2 regions of the Psychrobacter sp. NPDC078409 genome follow, and region 1 is predicted to be linked to the other one. Evidence: predicted binding sites of a transcription regulator. Region 1 holds the regulator's gene; the other holds the start of a gene.

Region 1 (5,237 bases):
TTGGGTCAATCAGGGCGATGTGATAGGTTATGTAGGTGATAGCGGTAATGCAAAAGGAACGCCTACGCATGTACATTACGGTATCTATATTAATGGCAGTGCGGTCAATCCTTATCCACTTTTGCAAAAGGATTAACGAATATAGAAAAGTATGTCGTTAACCTGATTTAAAGTCGTGCTAGGTTTAGATTAATCAAAAAACGGAAGCCGAAAAACTGTCGTTAATACAGCCCCTAAATCATATTAATTGGCTGTGACGGATCTGACGTAATTTGAGGGGAATACCACACTAAATGTCGACCCTTCCCCTTCCACTGAATCGATTTGCAGTTGCGCTTCGTGCTGGTGCAATACGTGTTTTACAATCGCTAATCCCAACCCCGTACCACCTGTCGCACGACTGCGACCTTTGTCGATACGATAGAAACGCTCTGTCAAACGGGCGATATGCTCTGACGCAATACCGATCCCATCATCTTCGACCGCGAAACGGCAACCATCAGACGTCCTTGTCCAGCTGATAGTGATATTGCCGCCCTTTGGCGTATATTTGATTGCATTGATTACTAGATTGGATAGCGCACTATTCAAGTACATCTCTGACCCGTACAGCCCATCATAGGTATCTATATGCAAATGAATAATATGTTTGTACGCTTGGTTGTAGGCCTGTGCATCGTCGTAGATATTGGTCAGTAACTTAGTCATATCTATGTAATGTAGCTCGTGTGACTCTTCGATTTCAATCTTAGACAATAGCAGTAAGTCGTTCACGATTCTGTTCATACGGGCAGTTTGCTGGGTCATCAGCTCAAAACCGCGACGCCATTGCGGCGGCATATCTGGCTGATCGGAGAAATTCTCCAGATAGCCCATCATTACCGTCAATGGTGTTCTAAGCTCATGCGAGACATTCGCCACAAAATCCTGACGCATTTGCTCTAAGTGCCGCAGGCGGGTCACATCATATACAAACAGCAGTTTTTCATCACCGAAAGGGGTCAGTTCGCACTTTAAGTAGCGACTAGGATCTCGCCATGATTCTATATGGACACCATCGTTAGGTATCGTTGTACCTTCATAGTACTGGCGGAACTCAGGTACAGTGATAAAGTCAAAAATGTTCTGACCTTTATCTTCTGGCTGTAGCAGCAATAAGTCTTGCGCCGCCTGATTCCACCATTCTAGACCATCATTGTTGTTGAGCAAAATCACTGCATCGCGCAGGGCTCGTAGTGCACTGCCGATTTTTTTGAGTTGCTCTGCTGTACTTTGAGTAGATATTTGCTCTAGTAGAGCTGATTGCTTACTTTTTGCTGGCGCTATCTTGTCCATTTTTTATCCTTACCACTATCCGCGGCCTTTATATCGCTGCGGCATTATTTGTACAAGATTAACTTGGCTCAATCAGGCTAGAAAATCGGTAGCCTGTTCCACGTACCGTCTGTATCAATGTATCACAGTCATAAGGTCGCAGTAATTTACGTAGACGTTTGATATGCACATCGATGGTTCGATCTTCGATATATACATTGCCGCCCCATACTTGATCGAGCAGCTGCGTTCGTGTATAGGCGCGCTCAGGGTGACTCATAAAAAATGCCAATAGGCGATACTCTGTGGGCCCAACATCAACGATTTTACCTGCAGCTGTCACGCGCTGACTCTTAGTATCTAAACTTAACTGCCCAATTTCGATAGGTTTGTCGCTACTCATCGCGCTACTGCGGCGTAGTACGGCTTTGATTCTAGAAATCAGCTCACGCGTCGAAAAAGGCTTAGTCATATAATCATCTGCACCTGCATCTAAACCATGAACTTTACTGTCTTCTTCACTTTTTGCCGTTAGCATAATGACTGGTATTTCAGAGAGTAGCTCATCGTTTTTTAGCATACGACAGAAATCCACACCGCTCTTGTCACCAGGCAACATCCAATCTAACAGTATCAGTGACGGCCTATGATCGACCACCTGCTGATGCGCCTCTGATACGTCAGCCGCTTGCAAGCTATCAAACCCAGCCATCTCTAGCGTCATGACAACCATTTCACGAATCGCAGGCTCATCTTCAACAATCAAAATTTGCTCATTATACATAGGACATTCTCGGTGTTAGAGGACAAAATCTAGCATGTAAAAAGGCGATATATACTCACCAGTCTCTACCTATTAAACGGATTAATTATGACAGCTTGATGACACTCTAAAATCAGATTTCTAGTAAAAAATTGAGCGGCCCATCATTGACGCTCGACACTTGCATATCCGCACCAAACTGACCAGTTGCCACATTTGGATGCTTAGTTTTGGCATAATCGACCAGTTGTTCAAATAATGCTTGCGCCGCAGCAGGTGCCATCGCACCACCAAAGTCTGGTCGGCGTCCTTTGTCTGTTTTTGCCATCAAGGTAAATTGTGAAACTAATAATAGCCCACCAGCAACCTGCTGAACGTTTTTATCCAGTTTACCAAATTTGGCCGGATCATCGTCATTTTCAAAAATGCGATAGGTCAGTATTTTGTCAATCATACGCTGGGCAGCGGCAAAATCGTCTTCGTGCCCTAAGCCAACATATGCCAATACCCCATGCTCAATCTCGCCGATACACTGCTGATCGACGACCACACTAGCGTGCTTCACCCGTTGTATGAGTGCTTTCATTTACTAATTCCTTAACAGATTATGGCCATACAATAATATGCTGTCCATGATAAAATACCGTCATTAACTTAGCTATTATTAAGGCGCGTTTGATATTCACAAATAGGTACTGTGGATCGCTAAAACTGTTCCAGACAAGGCGTAAAACGACGATAATGCTCATGCCTTATCTAGATTTACAACGTAGTATGGCGCAATTTTAGCCACTGTCAGTGCCATGGTCGAATCTCCAACACGCCCTTATTACATTACACCTTATTTTGGTAGCCTTATTATGAATGTATTTACCACCTTACAACAGCTTGTGCCGCAGCAAAAGCTCAGTAAAGTCGCTGGACGTTTGGCCGCCAGTCGCCATCCCTATGTCAAACGTACCTTTATCCGTAGCTTTGCCAAAGCTTATAATATCAGCTTAGACGAGTACGAGCGCCAAAGCCTCAACGCTTATGAGAGTTTTAATGACTTTTTTACCCGCGAGTTAAAAGAAGACGCTCGTACTATCGACGCCACGGCAAACGGTATCGTGAGCCCTGCAGACGGTATTATCTCTCAGCTAGGACAAATCGAAGATCATAAACTTCTACAAGCCAAAGGTCGTCACTATGATGTCGGCCAACTGCTTGCTGATAGTGAAGATGGCAGTTATTTCACTGATGGTAGTTTTGCAACTATCTACTTAGCGCCTAGTAATTATCACCGTGTGCATATGCCGTTTACTGGCACATTGACCAAGACTCGCTATGTACCTGGCACCCTGTTTTCGGTCAACAATACTACGGCGGCTAACGTGCCAGACTTATTTGCACGTAATGAGCGTCTGGTCTGTATGTTTGATACCAAGTATGGCAAAGCAGCTGTCGTAATGGTTGGTGCTATGATCGTCGCTGGTATTGAAACTGTCGCCACTGGCAAAATTACTCGCACGGATGATATACAGGAAGCGGATCACGATATGCAGTTTGCGGCAGGCGAAGAGCTTGGACGCTTCTATCTAGGCTCAACGGCTATCGTGGTATTACCAAAAGCAGCAAAGGCTGACTGGCTAGATAGTATGCAAGCCAATAGCGTTGTGCAAATGGGTCAATTGCTAGGAATGGCAAACGCGCAATAACACGCCTGTATAAAAACACTTAAAGTATCAGCCCAGTTAAGCGTAAATCATCATGCTTAATTAGGCTTTTTTTATGCCTGCTATTTATACAGATTTACGCATCAATTAACCAGCCTTGCTGAGTTGCGTATTCAATATTATGTGAGAGCCAATCATGAATAGGAGGAAAGCTGTCTTTGATAAATGCATGCGCACCCGCCACCTGCGAGCGCGTAACACCAAGCTCAATCCATGTCTTACCATTGGTATTTAGATTGAGTAAAAACGGCAATAAGCGATCAACGACTCTGAGCAACTGACTCTCTTTGCTACTTCCTGTTTCCTGCGCTTCCCAAACCTCGCTTAAATCACTAATGCCATTGCCTCGCTCACGTTGCAATCTGACAATGCCTGCACGCTCTTCGACGTGTGCATCAGTACGCGTATCGGCATATAAAAAAGTATCGCCAGCATCAATCTCACCCAAATCATGTACCAGTGCCATCTTCAGCAATTTTTCGTGATTGACGTCTAGCGCAAATAATTCAGCAATCGACCAACAGGCCATCGCTAGGTGCCAAGAATGTTCGGCAGAGTTTTCTTTGCGAGTAGTCTGTGTCACATAGCTACGGCGATTCACGCGTTTGAGCGCATCTAACTCCAATAAGAAATGAGTGACATCGTCAATGTCGATATGTGAAGTAGATTCGGAATGAGTGACTGATATAGAGCTGGCTTGCGACATTGATTTTCTCTGGCTTTCTCTAGTTATTGGTTTAATGCTTATAAGTTCTGGCAATTTTAAGTTTCATTGCTCAAGATATTATAGTTAGTTTGATATCAAACAATGGTTAAAAGACTATTACCGTTATCAAAAAAATAGCGCTTATTTTACCAAGCGCTATCTATTATAAATCAGAAGATAAATGGTTAAATTGAAACTCTATTTATCCAAGTTCTTAAGCAACTAAAGCTTAAACCACCTACTTAATCAAATTAATAATGGTTTTGAACGCAGGATCTTCACTGCTACGGCACAGCTCAAACAAGATTGATTCGACAGTACTAATTACACCGCCCGCACGGCGAATACGGCGAATTGCTTGCTTTTTATCATAAGGAAAACGAGAACCAACCGCATCCCCAATAATGACAGGCTGCATACCATTGTCCAATAAATCTAGTGCCGTCTGCATAATACAGACATGAGCCTCAGCACCAAAAAGCAACACGGTACTACGGTTCTGCTGAGCCAAATGATGCCATGAATCATTATTATCGCAGGCACTAAAGGTGACCTTTTCAAAGCTCTTAGCATTGTCTCCTTCGAGTACGTCGCGTAGCTCTGGCAAGGTATCGCCCAAGCCTTTTTTATATTGTTCATTAAGCATGATTGGAATATTGAGCGCTTGCAGCCCTTTAATCAAGGTAACGGTTTTTTTTACGATATTTTCGTGATCATAGATATGCGGCGTTAAGCGCTC
Region 2 (5,237 bases), on a different contig from region 1:
TCGATCATTACCTGTACATCGTGCTCCCATGCCACTTTAGTCAATTCACCAAGCGTACGTAGCTCACCGAACTGTGCTTCATCATTGGCATCTTGCAAGCAGCCAGGGCGTAGGCCATCACCTAAACTAAACGCCACATCGTACTGTTTCATAATCTCGCAGATATCTTCGAAATGCGTGTATAAAAAGCTTTCTTTATGATGGGCTAGACACCACTGCGCCATGATAGAGCCGCCGCGTGAGACGATACCTGTCAAACGTTTTGCGGTAAGTGGCACATAGCGTAATAGTACGCCAGCGTGAATAGTAAAGTAATCCACGCCTTGCTCTGCTTGCTCAATCAACGTATCACGGAATATCTCCCATGTAAGATCTTCAGCGACGCCATCGACTTTTTCTAATGCTTGATAAATCGGTACCGTACCAATCGGCACAGGAGAGTTACGGATTAGCCATTCACGAGTTTCATGAATGTGATTGCCCGTTGATAAATCCATAATGGTATCCGCACCCCAACGCGTGGCCCACGTCATTTTGGATACTTCTTCATCGATAGACGAGCCTAGCGCTGAGTTACCGATATTGGCATTGATTTTCACCAAGAAATTGCGTCCGATGATCATCGGCTCAGATTCAGGGTGGTTGATGTTGTTTGGGATAATAGCGCGTCCAGCCGCCACTTCATCACGAACAAATTCAGGGGTGATGATTTGAGGCGTATTGGCACCGAAGCTCTCGCCATCATGTTGACGCATATCGGTCAGTTCATGCTGCTTTTGCGTTTCGCGTATGGCGATATATTCCATTTCAGGCGTGATGATGCCACGGCGCGCGTAGTACATTTGCGTGACGTTCTGTCCTGCTTTGGCGCGACGCGGTTTATCAATATGAGCAAATCTAAGATTGGCAGTGCTGATATCACGAGCACGTGCTTGTCCGTATGAGCTAGATAGGCCGCTTAATTGCTCGGTATCACCACGTTCTGCGATCCAGTTCTCACGCAATTTTGGCAATCCACGTGTTAGGTCGATATCGACATTAGGGTCGGTATATACACCTGAGGTGTCATACACATAAAACGGCGGATTATGCTCACCGTCTTTATCTCCAGTACCACCAACAGGCGTATCAGCCAAGCTGATTTCACGCATCGGTACTTGGATGTCAGGTCTTGAGCCTTCGATATAGACTTTTCTGGAGGCAGGTAGAATACGGTGTAGGTCGCGCGCATCTTCTTCGAAACGGGCATCACTTGCGGCACGGTGAGCAGGGGTTTTTAGCGCATCTGCTTTTTTATCTGCTTTGACGTTGGTTGTGTCAGCAGCATTTGAAGCAAGCGTTGAGTTGTCGGCTGGGTTATGCGTTTGGGCTTTCGGTGCAATTGAGGTAGTGTCTGCAGTAGTCATATGCTGTCCTAGCGTGTTGGTTTTTGAATAAAAGCAACACCGCCAGTATCTGCGGGGGTAGGCATCCATCATCTAGACAAGTTTATATCATGAACCCACAACTTCGACCAAAAAATATCGTCGCGCATGGTGGTCATCAAGTATTGGACGCAGCTTTATATCCTCTCTTCTTATCTGGCTATGCATTACGCATATTAAGACAGTAGTGACGATAAAAATGTATTTCTACGCGCCCTTTGTCATAAATAACAAAGTGCTTAAGACTTCCCTGCGTCGGTACTAACCGCATCAGGTTCGGCGGGTGATCTCTCAGCGAATGTATCAAGGCGACTACTTTAATAAAGCAAGTTTAGTAAAGTGAGCCAAAAATACACCGCACCCCGAGTCTGTCAGTGTTGTAAATCAGCCTTCATACTAACAAAATTCTGTACCAACGGCTAATGGTATTTGGATACAAATATTCTGCGTCAAACACATGGTTCAATATTTTCGTGAATAATTTTTCTGAGTGTTGATAGATGAGCATGCTTAGTATTATTAGGTTGTAGACAGATTATTCAAATATTATGTAAAGCGAATGAAGGATTCTAGAAGTTGTCATTAAACTGTCATAAAGATTTGGCAAGATAACACGCATATCACAAGCAATGCTTTTTTATACCGTTGTTAAACTTCAGGAGTCCTACATGCGTTATTCGTTATTAGCAGTGGCCGTCAGTTGTACATTAATGCTTACGGCGTGTAATAAGTCAACAGATACGGCGGAGCCAACTGCTGATACTAGCAGTAGCGCTGTGACAACAGCTGAAACAACTTCTCAGACAGCATCTTCTGCTACGTCAGATTTTAAATCTGCTGAAAATATCGCTATGAATATTACAGGTGCAGGTGCGTCGTTCCCGCAGCCTATCTATGCGAAATGGTCATATGACTACAATGCTGCGACCGGCGGCCAAGTCAACTATCAGTCGATTGGCTCGTCTGGTGGTATCAAACAAATCCAGTCAAAAACAGTAGACTTTGGTGCTTCTGATGCACCGATGACGCCTGAAGAATTAGATGAAGCAGGTTTGATCCAGTTCCCAACAGTCATCGGTGGTGTTGTACCAATCGTCAACATTGATGGTGTCGAGCCTGGTGCACTGAAGCTAGACGGCACAACGCTGGCTGATATCTATTTGGGTAAAATCAGTAACTGGAATGACCCTGCAATTAAGGCGATGAACCCAGATTTGACCTTGCCAGATGCCCCAATCACAACAGTATTCCGCTCAGATGGTTCAGGTACGACGTTTAACTTCACTGACTATCTTGCCAAGGTTTCACCAGACTGGAAAGACACCGTTGGTGTTGATAAAACCGTCAAATGGCCGACCTCTGCTACTGGTGCAGGCGGTAAAGGTAACGAAGGCGTATCAAGCTATGTAAACCGCATGAAAAACTCTATCGGCTATGTTGAGTATGCTTACGCTAAGCAAAATAAGATGTCACATACTGCACTGAAAAACGCAGCTGGTAACATCGTACAGCCATCTGCTGAGACGTTTGCTGCGGCAGGTGATATCGATTGGTCACAACAAGAAGGCTTTTATAAAGTCATCACTAACTCTGAAACTGACCAAGCATGGCCTATCGCTGCTGCGACCTTTATCTTGGTCCATAAGCAACCAGAAAATCCTCAGCAAGTCGCTGGCGTGTTGAACTTCTTTGACTGGGCTTATACCCAAGGTGATGACAGCGCCATGGAACTAGACTACGTACCATTCTCTGACACGGCAGTGGCCTTGTTCAAAGAGAAGTGGAACGAAGTAAAAGGTAGCGATGGACAGCCTGTCTACAAGCCAGCTCAGTAATTTGTTTCTGCTAAATACTATTTAGCAACCGACAAGTTATCCTCTCGAATAACTATTCTCCGGTAGTTGTTTGAGGGGTTTTAACACAGTAAATTTGATGAATACATCTCGATAGATATGCTTACTCATACCGTTTAAGTTTGTTGTGTTAAAACCTGAGATACCTCTTTTTAATATTTCGATTCATCCCATTCAATGCTGAGACACTTATGACAGACTTAAGGTCCCAACTGGCTAAACAAAAACGTTACGACGCTTTATTTGTGAATTCTACCAAAGCGTTTGCCATACTCGTCCTCCTATCTTTAGGGGGCATTTTGGTGTCTCTAATTGTTGGAGCATGGCCGAGTATTCAAGAGTTTGGTTTGGGATTTTATACCAGCAATAACTGGGATACAGTCGCCAATGAATACGGTGCATTAGCGCCTATTTACGGTACCTTAGTCACCTCATTTATCGCTATTATTATCGCGGTTCCAGTCAGTTTCGGTATTGCGATATTTTTAACCGAGATGTGCCCTAAGTTCCTCAAAAAGCCACTTGGTATCGCCATTGAGTTGTTGGCTGGTATCCCATCTATCATTTATGGTATGTGGGGATTATTCGTATTTGCGCCGTTCTTTGGTGATCACATTCAGCCATGGTTTATTGAGCACGTCGGCCCTTTGCCCATTATCGGTAAACTGTTTGCAGGTGCGCCTATGGGGCTAGGTATGTTTACCGCCTCCCTAGTGCTTGCCATTATGATCATACCGTTCATCGCTGCCACTATGCGTGATGTTTTCTCTGTTGTACCAGACTTACTGAAAGAGTCAGCCTATGGCATGGGCGCGACGACTTGGGAAGTGATGTTCAAAATTATCCTACCTTATACCAAAGCTGGTGTTGTTGGTGGCGTAATCTTGGGTCTGGGTCGTGCATTGGGTGAGACGATGGCAGTTACTTTCTTGATTGGTAATGCGTTTAATATCAGTCCAAGCCTATTCACGTCTGGTGTGACGATTACTTCGGCCTTGGCAAATGAGTTTGCTGAAGCGTCAAGTGAGCTGCATCTAGCGTCTTTACTACATCTAGGCTTAATCTTATTTGTCATCACCTTCATTGTGCTGTCTTTAGCAAAACTGATGCTCATGCGCATGGATCACAAAGCAGGTAATCGATAGATCTGTTACCGATTTATTGAACCTTGATAGATATTGATAAAAGATATGGGAAATAAATATTATGCCTGCTAACAATGCGATCAATGCACCACTACCTACTAAGCCAAACGGCGCTACCCGCTACAATCAAAGCCTGTATAACAAGCGTCGTTTGACCAACAAGTTAGGTCTAGGCTTTGCTATGTCAGCGATGGTTTTTGGCCTCTTTTGGTTATCATGGATTTTGATGACTTTGTTTGTTGAAGGCTTCCAAGGCATGGTACAGCTGCCAATCTTTACCGCTGATACGCCGCCACCAATGAGTGCAGGCGGTTTGCGCAATGCTATTGTTGGTTCGGTCATGTTGGCGTTTTCAGGCTTGTTTATCGGTGCACCTATTGGTCTTATGACAGGTATTTACTTATCTGAGTTTTCTAAAGGCAGTATGCTTGGCAAGGTCACTCGCTTTTTAAATGATATTCTATTGTCAGCGCCATCGATTGTCATCGGTCTATTTATCTACGCATTGATGGTAAAAGGTCAAAGTTTCTCTGGTTGGGCAGGCGCGTTGGCATTGGCATTGATTGTTATTCCAGTGGTCGTACGTACGACAGAAAACATGCTGAACTTGGTACCTAATAGTCTACGCGAAGCGGCCTATGCGCTAGGTACTCCTAAATGGAAGCTAGTCACTCAGGTCACGGTAAAAGCTGCGCGAGCGGGACTGACCACAGGTGTGCTATTGGCTTTTGCTCGAATCACTGGTGAGACAGCACCGTTACTATTTACCGCACTTAACAATCAATACTTCAGTACAGATATGGGTCAGCCTATTG

Evidence for each region. Region 1 encodes PhoB, which activates phosphate uptake and scavenging genes when phosphate is short. Its sites were predicted from a motif close to TGTCATNAANCTGTCATAA; they were not measured.
Region 2: a site for PhoB is predicted at 2,002-2,020, ahead of pstS (phosphate ABC transporter substrate-binding protein PstS). Genes of this name have one in related genera too.

The regions. Positions count from the first base shown of each region.
Region 1 is NZ_JBNNGW010000008.1:49,161-54,397, reverse strand. Features, by position in the region: gene ACQKC9_RS13230 (M23 family metallopeptidase) at 1-136, shown strand, start outside; gene phoR (phosphate regulon sensor histidine kinase PhoR) at 244-1,335, opposite strand; gene phoB (phosphate regulon transcriptional regulator PhoB) at 1,394-2,098, opposite strand; gene dtd (D-aminoacyl-tRNA deacylase) at 2,211-2,663, opposite strand; gene asd (archaetidylserine decarboxylase) at 2,938-3,774, shown strand; gene ACQKC9_RS13205 (HD domain-containing protein) at 3,869-4,498, opposite strand; gene ACQKC9_RS13200 (isochorismatase family protein) at 4,737-5,237, opposite strand, start outside.
Region 2 is NZ_JBNNGW010000003.1:457,565-462,801, reverse strand. Features, by position in the region: gene thiC (phosphomethylpyrimidine synthase ThiC) at 1-1,406, opposite strand, end outside; TPP riboswitch at 1,655-1,799, opposite strand; gene pstS (phosphate ABC transporter substrate-binding protein PstS) at 2,093-3,259, shown strand; gene pstC (phosphate ABC transporter permease subunit PstC) at 3,469-4,422, shown strand; gene pstA (phosphate ABC transporter permease PstA) at 4,484-5,237, shown strand, end outside.